2 regions of the Salinicola sp. RZ23 genome follow, and region 2 is predicted to be linked to the other one. Evidence: predicted binding sites of a transcription regulator. Region 2 holds the regulator's gene; the other holds the start of a gene.
The links. Region 2 encodes PhoB, which activates phosphate uptake and scavenging genes when phosphate is short. Its sites were predicted from a motif close to TGTCATANNNNTGTCANA; they were not measured.

Region 1: a site for PhoB is predicted at 2,318-2,335, ahead of DOM67_RS04225 (glycosyltransferase family 1 protein). Genes of this name have one in related genera too.

Annotation. Positions count from the first base shown of each region.
Region 1 is NZ_PZJK01000005.1:86,912-92,499, forward strand. Features, by position in the region: gene DOM67_RS04215 (lysylphosphatidylglycerol synthase transmembrane domain-containing protein) at 1-266, opposite strand, end outside; gene DOM67_RS04220 (polysaccharide deacetylase family protein) at 263-1,054, opposite strand; gene DOM67_RS04225 (glycosyltransferase family 1 protein) at 1,047-2,180, opposite strand; gene DOM67_RS04230 (exoribonuclease II) at 2,399-4,339, opposite strand; gene DOM67_RS04235 (NAD(P)-binding oxidoreductase) at 4,460-5,119, opposite strand; gene DOM67_RS04240 (GntR family transcriptional regulator) at 5,267-5,588, shown strand, end outside.
Region 2 is NZ_PZJK01000001.1:254,158-259,745, forward strand. Features, by position in the region: gene DOM67_RS01080 (methyl-accepting chemotaxis protein) at 1-524, opposite strand, end outside; gene phoR (phosphate regulon sensor histidine kinase PhoR) at 803-2,140, opposite strand; gene phoB (phosphate regulon transcriptional regulator PhoB) at 2,149-2,838, opposite strand; gene ubiA (4-hydroxybenzoate octaprenyltransferase) at 3,023-3,940, opposite strand; gene DOM67_RS01100 (amino acid permease) at 4,215-5,588, shown strand, end outside.

The DNA.
Region 1 (5,588 bases), on a different contig from region 2:
CCGGGGGTGGCGCAGATGGCGAATTCGGTGGCCATCACAATCGAGAAGGCGCGCACCTGCGACAGCTTGCCGGCGCGCCCGGCCAGTAGCAGGCGCAGGCGCAGGGCGTTGAGATTCCAGCACACGAAGATCATGCCCAGCATCATCAGCAGCAGCGAGGTGGGGAAGCTGCGCAGTTCGGTGACGATACCGCGGCCGCCGATCAGCAGTGGAATCGCCAGTGCCGCCACCAGGCCCAGCACCAGGCACCAGATGATACGCTTCATGCCGCCGAACGATCCTTGCGCGTGGCGAGATCGGGGGCGTGGTGGTCCAGCCAGTGCTGCTTGGTCACCGCTTGACGTCCCTCGCCCAGGAGCTGCTCCACCAACCGGTACCAGTAGTCGTAGGAGGAGCGATAGCGCATGTCGACCGGATGCAGGGCCAGGCGCAAGAGCGGGGCCTGCTGGAAGCGCCGCTGCTGGATCGCGCTGACCACGCGCGACATGCCGCGCCGCCAGGCGCTACGCGCGCTCCACACGATGCTCGGTGCGCTGAGCGGCTCGAAACCGGGCAGGCGGTAGAGCTGCTGCGGATCACTGGTGTAGGTGAAGGGGCGCTGGCCCAGCGCGGCGCGGGTACCCTGACTCATCAGCCAGGCCGGGGCGACGAAGCCGCCATGGGGCCAGCCGCAGGCATCGAACTGGGCCATGCCGTCGTCGAGCAGGGCGCCGGCGGTAGCCTGATCGAGGGTGTAGAACTCACCCTCCCAGGTGTAGATGCGGCGCATGTAGAAGTCGTGCAGGGTGCGCGGTCGAGGCGCATCGTCACGGTGGAAGTAGCCGTGCAGCACCAGCTCGTCGCCGTGGGCCAGGCGTTGATCCAGAACCCGGCGCAGGCTGTCGCTGTGGCGACACTCGCCGCGACCGTGGAAGTCGGGCACCACCAGCCAGGTGATCGGAATCGGGCCGAACCGCTCGCTCAGACGGTCGATCGCCGCGACGAAACCTTGATAGTCGGGCCAGGTTTCCGGGGCGATGTCGTGCAGTACCAGCGAGAAATGCCGTTCAGCCATGTTGCGATCCATGCTGCGCCGCGCCAGCGCTGGCGGTGGCGCTGGTGAGGCGGCGGTAGTGCGTGAGGAGGCCGTCGATGACGATATCCCAGTCGTGGTGGCGCTCGACGTAGCGGCGCGCCCGGCGCCCAGCCTGCTCGGCATCGTGCTGGGTGAACAGCTCGCGCACCGCGCGTGCCATGTCGGCGGGGGAGTGCGGCTCGCTGAGCAGGCCACAGCCCAGCGGCACGTTCTCGGCCAGCGCACCGGCCCGGGCGGCGATCACCGGGATCCCGCTGGCCATCGCCTCGAGGGCGACCAGACCGAAGGTCTCCTGGGTGCCGGCGTGGACCAGGGCATCGCTCGAGGCGAGCCAGCCGGCGACTTCCTCGGTCGGGGTGTAGCGGTCGATCACGCTGACGTTGTCAGGCGTCTGACTGGGCATGCTGGGGCCGACCAGTAGCAGGTGGTAGCCCTTGCCCAGCTGACGGGCCATCTCCAGCAGGTGATGCAGGTTCTTCTCGCGCGAGCCGCGGCCGACGAAGATCAGAAGCTTGGTATCGTCGTCGAGGCCGAGCTTGGTACGCAGGGCCGGATCGCGGAACCGTGGGTGGAAGCTCTCGAGGTCCACCCCCAGCGGCTGTACCGCGACATGCTCGATACCCAGTCGGGTCAGGCGCTCGGCCATCACCCGGCTGGGCGCCAGCACCTGGTCGAAACGTCGGTAGAGCCGGTAGACGTAGCGCTCGACCAGCCGGTCGGTGCCGCTACCGAGGCGATTGCTGATCAGGCGCGGCAGGTCCGAGTGATAGAAACCGACCACCGGCACGTCGAGCTTGCGTCCGGCGTCGAGCGCGGCCCAGCCGGTGACGTAGGGGTCGCCCGCTTCGATGATGTCCGGCTTGACGCGCAGCAGCTCACGTTCCCAGCCGCGACGGCGCAGCGGAAAGCGATAGCCCTGACTGAACGGCAGCGGCGGCGAGGGCACCTCGTGCACACCGTCATGGGAGACCAGCTCGGCACCGGGGATCAGCAGGCTGCAGGTGACCCCGGGGAGTTTGGCCAGACGCCGGTGCTTGGCGTCGAGGTAGGTACGAACCCCGCCGCTGGCGGGGGCATAGAACATCGTGACGTCGGCAATATGCAACGAGCCGCTCCTCTAAAAAACGATCCCTGTCGATACGGCGCATTCCGAGAATGGCGATGACGCCAGAAAAGACCGGATGACGGAGTGCCGGCGGATCGCTCACGCCGGACGTTGAAGGTCTTTCCTAGACAGCAGTATATCGTGTCGCTGTCACAGGGTGTTCACACCATGGTGGTAGCCTGCTTGCGCCGTCCGTGGCGCAGGCGGCTCGTTTCATGTCACTCGGCGGGTGTCGCCACCAGCGAGCGGGTCGCTTCGCGCGCCTCGACGAGCTTGACGCGCAGCGTGCCGCCCAGCTGATAACAAGGTTCGCCGGCGATCTGGATACGGCCTTCCTTGTCGTCGATCGCCACCTGATTGCGGTCGCTGTGCAGCATCGGCGCGGGGATGAAGGCGGTGGCGCCGTTGGCACTCAGTCGCACGCGCATGCCGCCACGACGGATATCGATGATATCGGCGTCGTACACCGTGCCTTGATCGAGGGATTGACCCAGATAGCGCACATAGAGCCAGTCTTTGACGTCACGTTCGGCCATTCGGTTCAGTCGCCGACGTTCGGTCAGTTGCTCGGTCAGTCGCTGGCTGGCCTCGGCCGGTGCCGCTTCACCCTTGAGCACCCCCTTGATCAGGCGATGGTTGACCATATCGCCGTACTTGCGGATCGGCGAGGTCCAGGTGGCATAGGCCGGCAGACCCAGCCCGAAGTGGGGGCCTGGGCGGGCGGACATGTTGGTGTAGCCCTGGAAACGGCGCAGGCGAGCGTCGAGCCAAGCGTCCTCACGGTCATCCAGCGCCCGGCGCAGCTCGCGGTAGCGCGGCAGCTCGCTGAGCTGTTCGCGCTCCACCTCGATCCCCTGGGCGGCCAGGAACTCCAGCGCCGGGTCGAGCTTCTCCGGCTCGAAGGCGTGGTGGACGTTGAAGATCCCGTGACCCACTTCCCGCGACAACAGGTCGGCGCAGCAGGCGTTGGCGACGATCATCGCCTCTTCGATCATGCGCTGGCCGGTACGGCGGGTCTCGGTACGGATATCGAGCACGTTGCCGGCGTCGTCGAGATCGAAGACGTAGTCGGGGCGATCCTTGAATACCAGGGTATGCTGCTCGCGCCAGGCCGCGCGGGCCTGGGCCAGGTCCCTGAGCGCCTCGAGCTGGGGGGCGATCGCCGCCGCCGGTGCTGCGGCGTCGTTCACCCCTTCGAGCCAGTCGGAGACGTCATCGTAGACCAGCCGCGCCTGGGAGCAGATGGTCGCGGCGAAGAAGCGGTACTCGCCGAGGGTGCCGTCGCGGCCTACCTGCAGACGGCAGGCGAGCACCGGGCGCTCGACCTCCGGCTTCAGCGAGCACAGGTCGTCGGCCAGCGCCTCCGGCAGCATGGTCACGTTCTGGCCCGGCAGGTAGACGGTGAAGGCGCGGGTGCGCGCCTCCTGGTCCGCCGGGTGGGACTCGTCGACATAGGCGGTGGGATCGGCGATCGCCACCGTCAGGGTCCAGCCGTCGTCGCTGGTCTCGACGCGCAGGGCGTCGTCCATGTCGCGGGTCTTCTCGCCGTCGATGGTGAAGAACGGTTCGGCGGTGAGATCCTCGCGGGTCAGCCCCTCTTCCTGCAGCGGCCAGGCCTCGGCGGCCGGCGGGCACTCCTGCTCCAGCGCATGGCGCGCCAGGGTCACTCGCCACGGCACGGCGGGGTCGTCACGCTTGACCACCAGCTCGTCGATCTGGGTGAAGAAGCCGCGGTCGTCGGGGCGCAGCGGATGGCGCACCAGACGTGCCACGACCCAGTCGCCGTCGGCGATGCTCGCCTCGTCGAGGGAGCGCTTGATACGCGCCTTGAGCGGCTGGTTGATCGAAGGATGATCGGGGATCACCGCGAGACGACCCTCGCGCAGCTGCACGCGGGCAATGAAGCGATCGAGGGAGGCTTCCAGAAGCTTTTCAGGCTCGGCCTGCTTCTTGTCGCCATCCTCCTTGATCGCGGCCTCGATACGATCGCCGTGCAGAACCTGCTTCATGGCGGGCGGGGGAATGAAGTAAGAGGTACCGTCCTCGGTCTCGAGGAAACCGAAGCCCTTGTCGGTGGCTTTGATGGTGCCCTGGGCACGCGGGGTATTGGCGCGGATGTCTTGCTTCAGCTGGGCCAGAAGAGCGTTGTTCTGCAGCATCGTATCGAATCGGTCGTTGGGCGAGAGCGACACTATACGGATTCCGGCGTTTTCACGCCAACCCGCCGCGCCGGCCGGACTGTCACCCGGCCGGCGCGGTGCAACTGTGGGTCCGTCGTCTCAACCCGCGTTCACCGCCTCGGCGATCGGGGTGGCGCCATCCAGCAGCACATACTCGCGGGCCGGGGCGCGGTGGTTGAGCACCGCCAGGGCAAAGCTGGCGACGTTGTCCCGCGACACCTCGCCGCTGGTCGAAGCGTCCTGCGACAGGGTGACGCGGCCGCTGCCCGCGGTATCGGTGAGGCGCCCCGGACGCAGCACCGTCCAGTCGAGCTCGCTGGCCATCAGGTAGGCGTCGGCGGCGCGCTTGGCGACCAGGTAAGGTTGCAGCTTCTCCGGTCCCGCCAGTGGGTCGACGTGCAGTGTGGAGACCATCACGAAGCGCTGGATGCCGGCCTCCCGTGCCTGATCCACGGCGCGCATGGCGCCATTGAGGTCGATCATCAGGGTGCGGTCGAGGCCGGTGGCGGCTCCGGAACCGGCGGTGAACAGCACCGCATCGCAGCCCTCGAAAGCACCTGCCATGTCGCCGGCGAGGTCTCCGACCACGCTCTCGACGCCCAGCTCGTCGAAGAAGGCCTGCTGTGAAGCGTCGCGCAGCATGGCGCGTACCGGCGCTCCCTGGGCGGCGGCCTGCTGGCAGAAGCGGCGGCCGATCTGGCCGTTGGCACCGATGACCAGTGTCTTGCCCATCTCTTCTCTCCTCAAGGTGGTGATCATGCAATGGATCTCCTTCTGAGCATGGCAGAGGATGCGTGATACGACCAAAGTGGGGGCGGTAGGGGCTGGTGAAGTGGTATTGCAGTGGTTATGTTAGTGGTATTGAACTGGTATCAATACTGGCGCCTCTGCCCCGGACCATATGCCATGCCGTCGTCACTCTCCCGCCTGCAACTCGACCCCTCGCGCGCCACGCCGCTCTATCGGCAGCTGGCGCAGCAACTGATCGACGCGATCGAGTCCGGTGACTGGGAGGCGGGCGAGGCGCTGCCCTCGGAGCGGGTGCTGGCGGAGACCCTGGATATTTCGCGGATCACCGCGCGCAAGGCGCTCGATCGGCTGGTCGCGCTGGGTCTGATCCAGCGCAACCGCGGCTCCGGCACCTTCATTGCCCCTCGGCTCAATCAGTCGCTGACGCGGCTCACCAGCTTTACCGACCTGCTGGTCCAGCGCGGGCATCGCCCCAGCT
Region 2 (5,588 bases):
GCATGCTGGATGTCGCTGACATAGACGTTGGCGGCCAGATACCAGTCCCAGGCGGGGACATGGCGCACATAGTTGATGCGCGAGACGTCGTCGCCGTCGGCGTTGGTCGAGGTGTACTCCAGGGTGCCGTCGTCGGGCGAGTCGGCCAGCGCCTTCAGTTCGCGATAGAAGTAGACGCCGTTGTCGTCACGGAAGTTGCTCATGTCGGTGCCGATCGCCCGCTTGGGGTGATAGACCAGGTGAATCTTGCCGTCGAAGGCGTAGACATAGCTGCCATCGAGATCGAGCGCCGACAGGTCGCGTCGCGCCAGATCCTGCGCCGTCTCGATGCTGAACTCGCCCTGGGCGGCGCGATCGGCGTAGCGCTGCACCAGCGTCTGGGCGCTGGCGACGAAGCTCTTGAGGCCCTTGACGCGCTCGGCCATCAAGGTGTCGCGCTTTTCCAGGGCCATCCAGCCCACCAGCACCAGCATGCCGAACCACATCAGTCCCACCGTGATCCAGAGTTTTTGCCGCATCGTCATCGCGAAAACCGTCCTTATCCGAGGTATCTGCCGATTCATCTAGAGGAATGGATTATTAGTCCGCCCCCTTTATCGGCAGTTTCTACTTAAGATTGAGATAACGATTCGCACTGTTGCGATGTGGAACTCGGAAGCCGGCCGGAGGGTGGCACGCCGGCGCGGTAAAACGCGATCAGCCATTCTGGCGATAGGATCGGGAGGGAGTGCTGGCAGGTGGGAGTGCTGGCCGGCATGCGAGCAGCGATCGCCGTGGGCCGGCATGGCCGTGACGGCGTCGCTCAGGGGGAGGGCGTCGAGCCTGAGTCGGCCTCGATCAGCCGCGTGGCGGGGAAGGCGCAGCGGAAGCGGGCGCCCATGCCGGGCCGGCTGACGATCTCGAGCTGAGCGTCGTGACGCAGCAGCACGTGCTTGACGATGGCCAGTCCCAGGCCGGTCCCGCCGGTGGCGGCGCTGCGCCCCTTGTCGACGCGGTAGAAGCGCTCGGTCAGGCGTGGGATGTGTACCGGATCGAAGCCCTCGCCATCATCTTCCACCTCGATTGCGGCGCCGTCGTGCCAAGGCTTCCAGCGCAGCGTGATGCGGCTGCCCTCGGGGGTGTAGCGCACGGCATTGAAGACCAGATTGGAGACCGCGCTGCGGATCTCCTTGGTGTTGCCGACCAGATGGCGCGTTTCGTCGACCTGCAGCGCGATCTGCTGGCGCCCCGCGCTGAGCCCGCGGGCGTCGTCGACGACGCTCTCGAGCAGGACGCGGACATCGAGGAGGTCGCGGTCGTTGTCGGGGCTGTCGATCTCGAGCCGTGACAGCAGCAGCAGATCCTCGACCAGGTTCTGCATGCGTGTGGTCTGCGCCTGCATCTGCGAGAAGCCTCGCTGCCAGCGCGTCGGCAGCTGTTCGGCATGGTCGGAGTAGGTCTCCAGATAGCCGGCCAGCACGGTCAGCGGTGTGCGCAGCTCGTGGGAGACGTTGGCGACGAAGTCGCGGCGCATCATCTCCAGCTGATGCAGCCGGGTCACGTCGCGCACCATCAGCAGGCGTTCATCATCGCCGAACAGGGTGATATGGAACTGCAGCGTATGGGCGGCGTCGATCGGCGAGGGGATCATCAGCGGCTCGCGGTAGTCGCGGGCCTCGAAGTAGTCGACGAAGCGCGGATCGCGCAGCAGGTTGGTGATCGGCTGGCCGCGGTCATGGTCGGGCTGCAGGCCGAGCATGTCGGAGGCGGCGCTGTTCCACCACTCCAGGTCGCCGCGCGGATCGAGCATCACCACGCTGTCGCGCATCGCCTCGCAGGAGTCCTGGATGCGCCGCAGGATATCGCGCAGCCGGCGCTGCATCTGGCTCTGTGCCTTCTGGTAGGTGTAGAGACGGTCGAACAGATCGCCCCACACTCCGGTGCCGGGTGGTGGCGCCTCGCGCGGATGGCGCAGCAGCCACACATAGAGCAGGCGCACATGGCGCAGATGCAGGAAGACATAGAGCCCTAGCCCCGCGGCCAGCCCCCAGCCGAGGCCGGCGAACAGCGCGTCGAACAGTTCGCCCAGCAGCGTGCCCATCGCGCCGAGCCCGAACAGCATGTAGCCAAGGCGCCACAGTTCGTTGATCCAGTAGCGCACGCTGCGACTTACTCCCTGATCGAAAAGCGGTAACCGGTGCCGCGAACCGTCTGGATCAGATGCTGATGCGTCTCACCCAGCGACTTGCGCAGCCGGCGGATATGCACGTCGACGGTGCGCTCCTCGACGTAGACGTTGCCACCCCAGACCTGATCGAGCAACTGGCTGCGGGTGTAGGCGCGCTCCTGATGGGTCATGAAGAACTGCAGCAGGCGGTACTCGGTGGGGCCGATCTCGAGCGCGCTGCCGTGGGAGGTGACGCGATGGCTGGCGGGGTCGAGCTTGAGCCCCTCGACCTCGACCGCCTCCTCGATGCCCGGCGGTGTGGCCCGGCGCAGCACCGCCTTGAGCCGGGCCACCAGCTCGCGCGGCGAGAACGGCTTGGTGATGTAGTCGTCGGCGCCCGCCTCGAGCCCCTGCACCTTGTTGTCCTCCTCGCCCTTGGCGGTGAGCAGGATGATCGGCATCTCGGCGGTGGCCTCCTCGCGCTTGAGTCGGCGCGCCAGCTCGATCCCGCTGGTGCCTGGCATCATCCAGTCGAGCAGCATCAGGTCCGGCTTGTGATCCAGCGCCATGGCGTGGGCGCTCTGGGCGTTGTCCGCCTCCAGCACACGATAGTCGGCCATCTCCAGTGCCACCGCGATCATTTCGCGGATGGAGGGCTCGTCGTCAACGATGAGTACGGTCTTGGAGCTCATGACAGGCCTCGAGTGAGCCGCCGGTGGATGTGCGCGTACAGCGGACAACCTTCCGGCCGTGACAGAACGGTGACGATTACAGCGTGGAAATATGACAAATACATGACATCGGTGTCATCCCGGCACGAGCCAGCGTCGAGATCATCGCTCCGCGCGGCGGTCAGCGGCCGATGCCCTCAGCGGCTCATAGCACCGGCCACAGGCTCAGCACCACGCCGGCGAACAGCAGAAGCCCCGACCAGAAGTTGTTGAGGAAGGCCTGGAAGCAGGGGCCGCGCTCGCGCTCACGGATCAGCCACTGCTGATAGAGGAAGGTCGCCGCCATCGCCGCCAGCCCCAGCCAGAAGAACCCGCCCAACGTCAGCCGTGCCCCGATCCAGGCCAGCAGCGCCAGCGTGGCCAGCTGCAGCAGACCGATGATCAGCTTGTCGGCGCGGCCGAACAGGCGCGCGGTGGACTTCACGCCGATCTTGATGTCGTCGTCGCGGTCGACCATGGCGTACTGGGTGTCGTAGGCCACGGTCCAGGCCAGATTGGCCAGCAGCAGCAGCCACGCCTCCATCGGCACGCTGCGGCTCACCGCCATGAACGCCATCGGGATGCTCCACGAGAACGCCAGCCCCAGTACCACCTGGGGCAGATGGGTGTAGCGCTTCATGAAGGGGTAGAGCGCGGCCAGCGCCACGCCGACGAAGGAGAGCAGGACCGTGGGCAGATTGGTGAAGCAGACCAGTACGAAAGCGGCCGCCACCAGCACCGCGAACAGGATCTTGGCTTCGCGCTCGCGAATGCGACCAGTGGCCAGCGGGCGCTCGCGGGTGCGCTTGACGTGGCCGTCGATCTTGCGATCGGCGTAGTCGTTGACCACGCAGCCGGCGGCGCGCATCACATAGACGCCGAGCACGAAGATGATCAGGTTGGCGCGATCCGGCAGGCCGCCGGCGGCGAGCCACAGCGCCCACAGCGTGGGCCACATCAGCAGCCAGGTGCCGATCGGCTTGTCGAGCCGGGTCAGACGCAGGAAATCGGGTAGGCGAGCCAGGCCCCGGGGGCGTGGCGCGGGGTCGGCGACGGTGACGGAATCGGGGCCGGCGGCTGACATCGAATTCTCCAGAACGGCGAGCGGGACGCGACTGGCTGGACCTTACACCACAACCCCGCCGGCAGCGAGGTGCGGCAGTGGGCGCAGCGATGGACGTGGCGATGAGGGCACGATAGGGGACGGGCCGTCGCGATAGGGATTGCTTTTGTCTCCCCGACGTGCTCAGACTCGAGGTGGGCGCGGTCAGCGTAGGTCGGCGTCGCCCCGGGGGTGTCGACGACGCTGGCGGCAGTGGGATCGCGAGACTGGGTGGCTCGATCCTGGGAGTAGAACAATGACAAACCACGCTAAACCCTCCGCCGGCATCCACTACCAGCAGCAGGATGCCAGCTACTTCGACAAGCGCGGCCTGCGCCGCCACGCCGGCCCCTGGTCGCTCTGGGCGCTGGGCGTGGGGGCGGTGATCTCGGGCCACTACTCGGGCTGGAACCTGGGGCTCGCCTCGGGCGGCTGGGGCGGCATGGCGATCGCCACCGCGATCATCGCGGTGATGTATCTGGGCCTGACCTTCTGTATCGCCGAGATGTCGCCGGCCCTGCCGCACACCGGCGCCGCCTACTCCTTCGCGCGCTCCTCCATGGGGCCCTGGGGCGGTTTCGTCACCGGGCTTTGCGAGAACGTCGAGTACGTGCTCACGCCGGCGGTGATCGTGTTCTTCATCGGCGCCTATCTGGGCAGCATCTTCGAGACGCCAGCGGCGTTCCAGCCGGTGTGGTGGCTGCTGGGCTATCTGCTGTTCGTCGGCCTCAACATCGTCGGCGTCGAGCTCTCGTTCCGGGTGACGCTGGCGGTGACCCTGCTGGCGCTGGCGGTCCTGGTGGTGTTCTGGTTCAGCGCCTTCACCCATCTCGATTTCTCGACCTGGGCGCTGAACATCGCACCCGGCGGCGGTGAGCTCGCAGGCGGTTACGGGCCGCTGCTGCCGATGGGCATCGGCGGGGCGCTGGCGGCAATGCCCTTTGCGGTGTGGCTGTTCCTGGCCATCGAGCAGCTGCCGCTGGCCGCCGAGGAGTCGGTCGACCCGCGGCGTGACATGCCGCGCGGCATCCTGCTCGGCATCACTACCCTGATCATCTCTGCCACGCTGATCCTGGTGCTCAACCCGTCGGTGGTGGGCGTCGGCGCCTATGCCCTGAGCCAGTCCGGCGAGCCGCTGCTGGACGGTTTCCAGGCCATTTTCGGTGCCGGCACGGCCAAGTTCCTCGCGCTGCTGGCGCTGGTCGGATTGATCGCCAGTTTCCATACCATCATCTTCGCCCAGGGCCGCCAGATCTACTCGCTCTCCCGTGCCGGCTACTTCCCCACCTTCCTCTCGGTGACCCACGGCACGCGCAAGACGCCGCACGTGGCGATGATCGGCGGCGCGCTGGTGGGCCTGACGATCATGCTGATCTGCTTCTTCGGTCTCGGCACCCAGGAGGGCTCTGCGGTGATCGGGGGTACCCTGCTCAACATGGCGGTATTCGGCGCCATGTGCTCCTACATCGCCCAGGCCCTCTCCTTCATCCTGTTGCGCCGCCATCATGCTCATATCGAGCGCCCCTACCGCAGTCCCTTCGGGATTCCCGGCGCCGTGGCGACCATCGTCATCGCGCTGATGACGATCTACTTCCAGCTCAGCGACAGCACCTACCGGGTCGGCGTGATC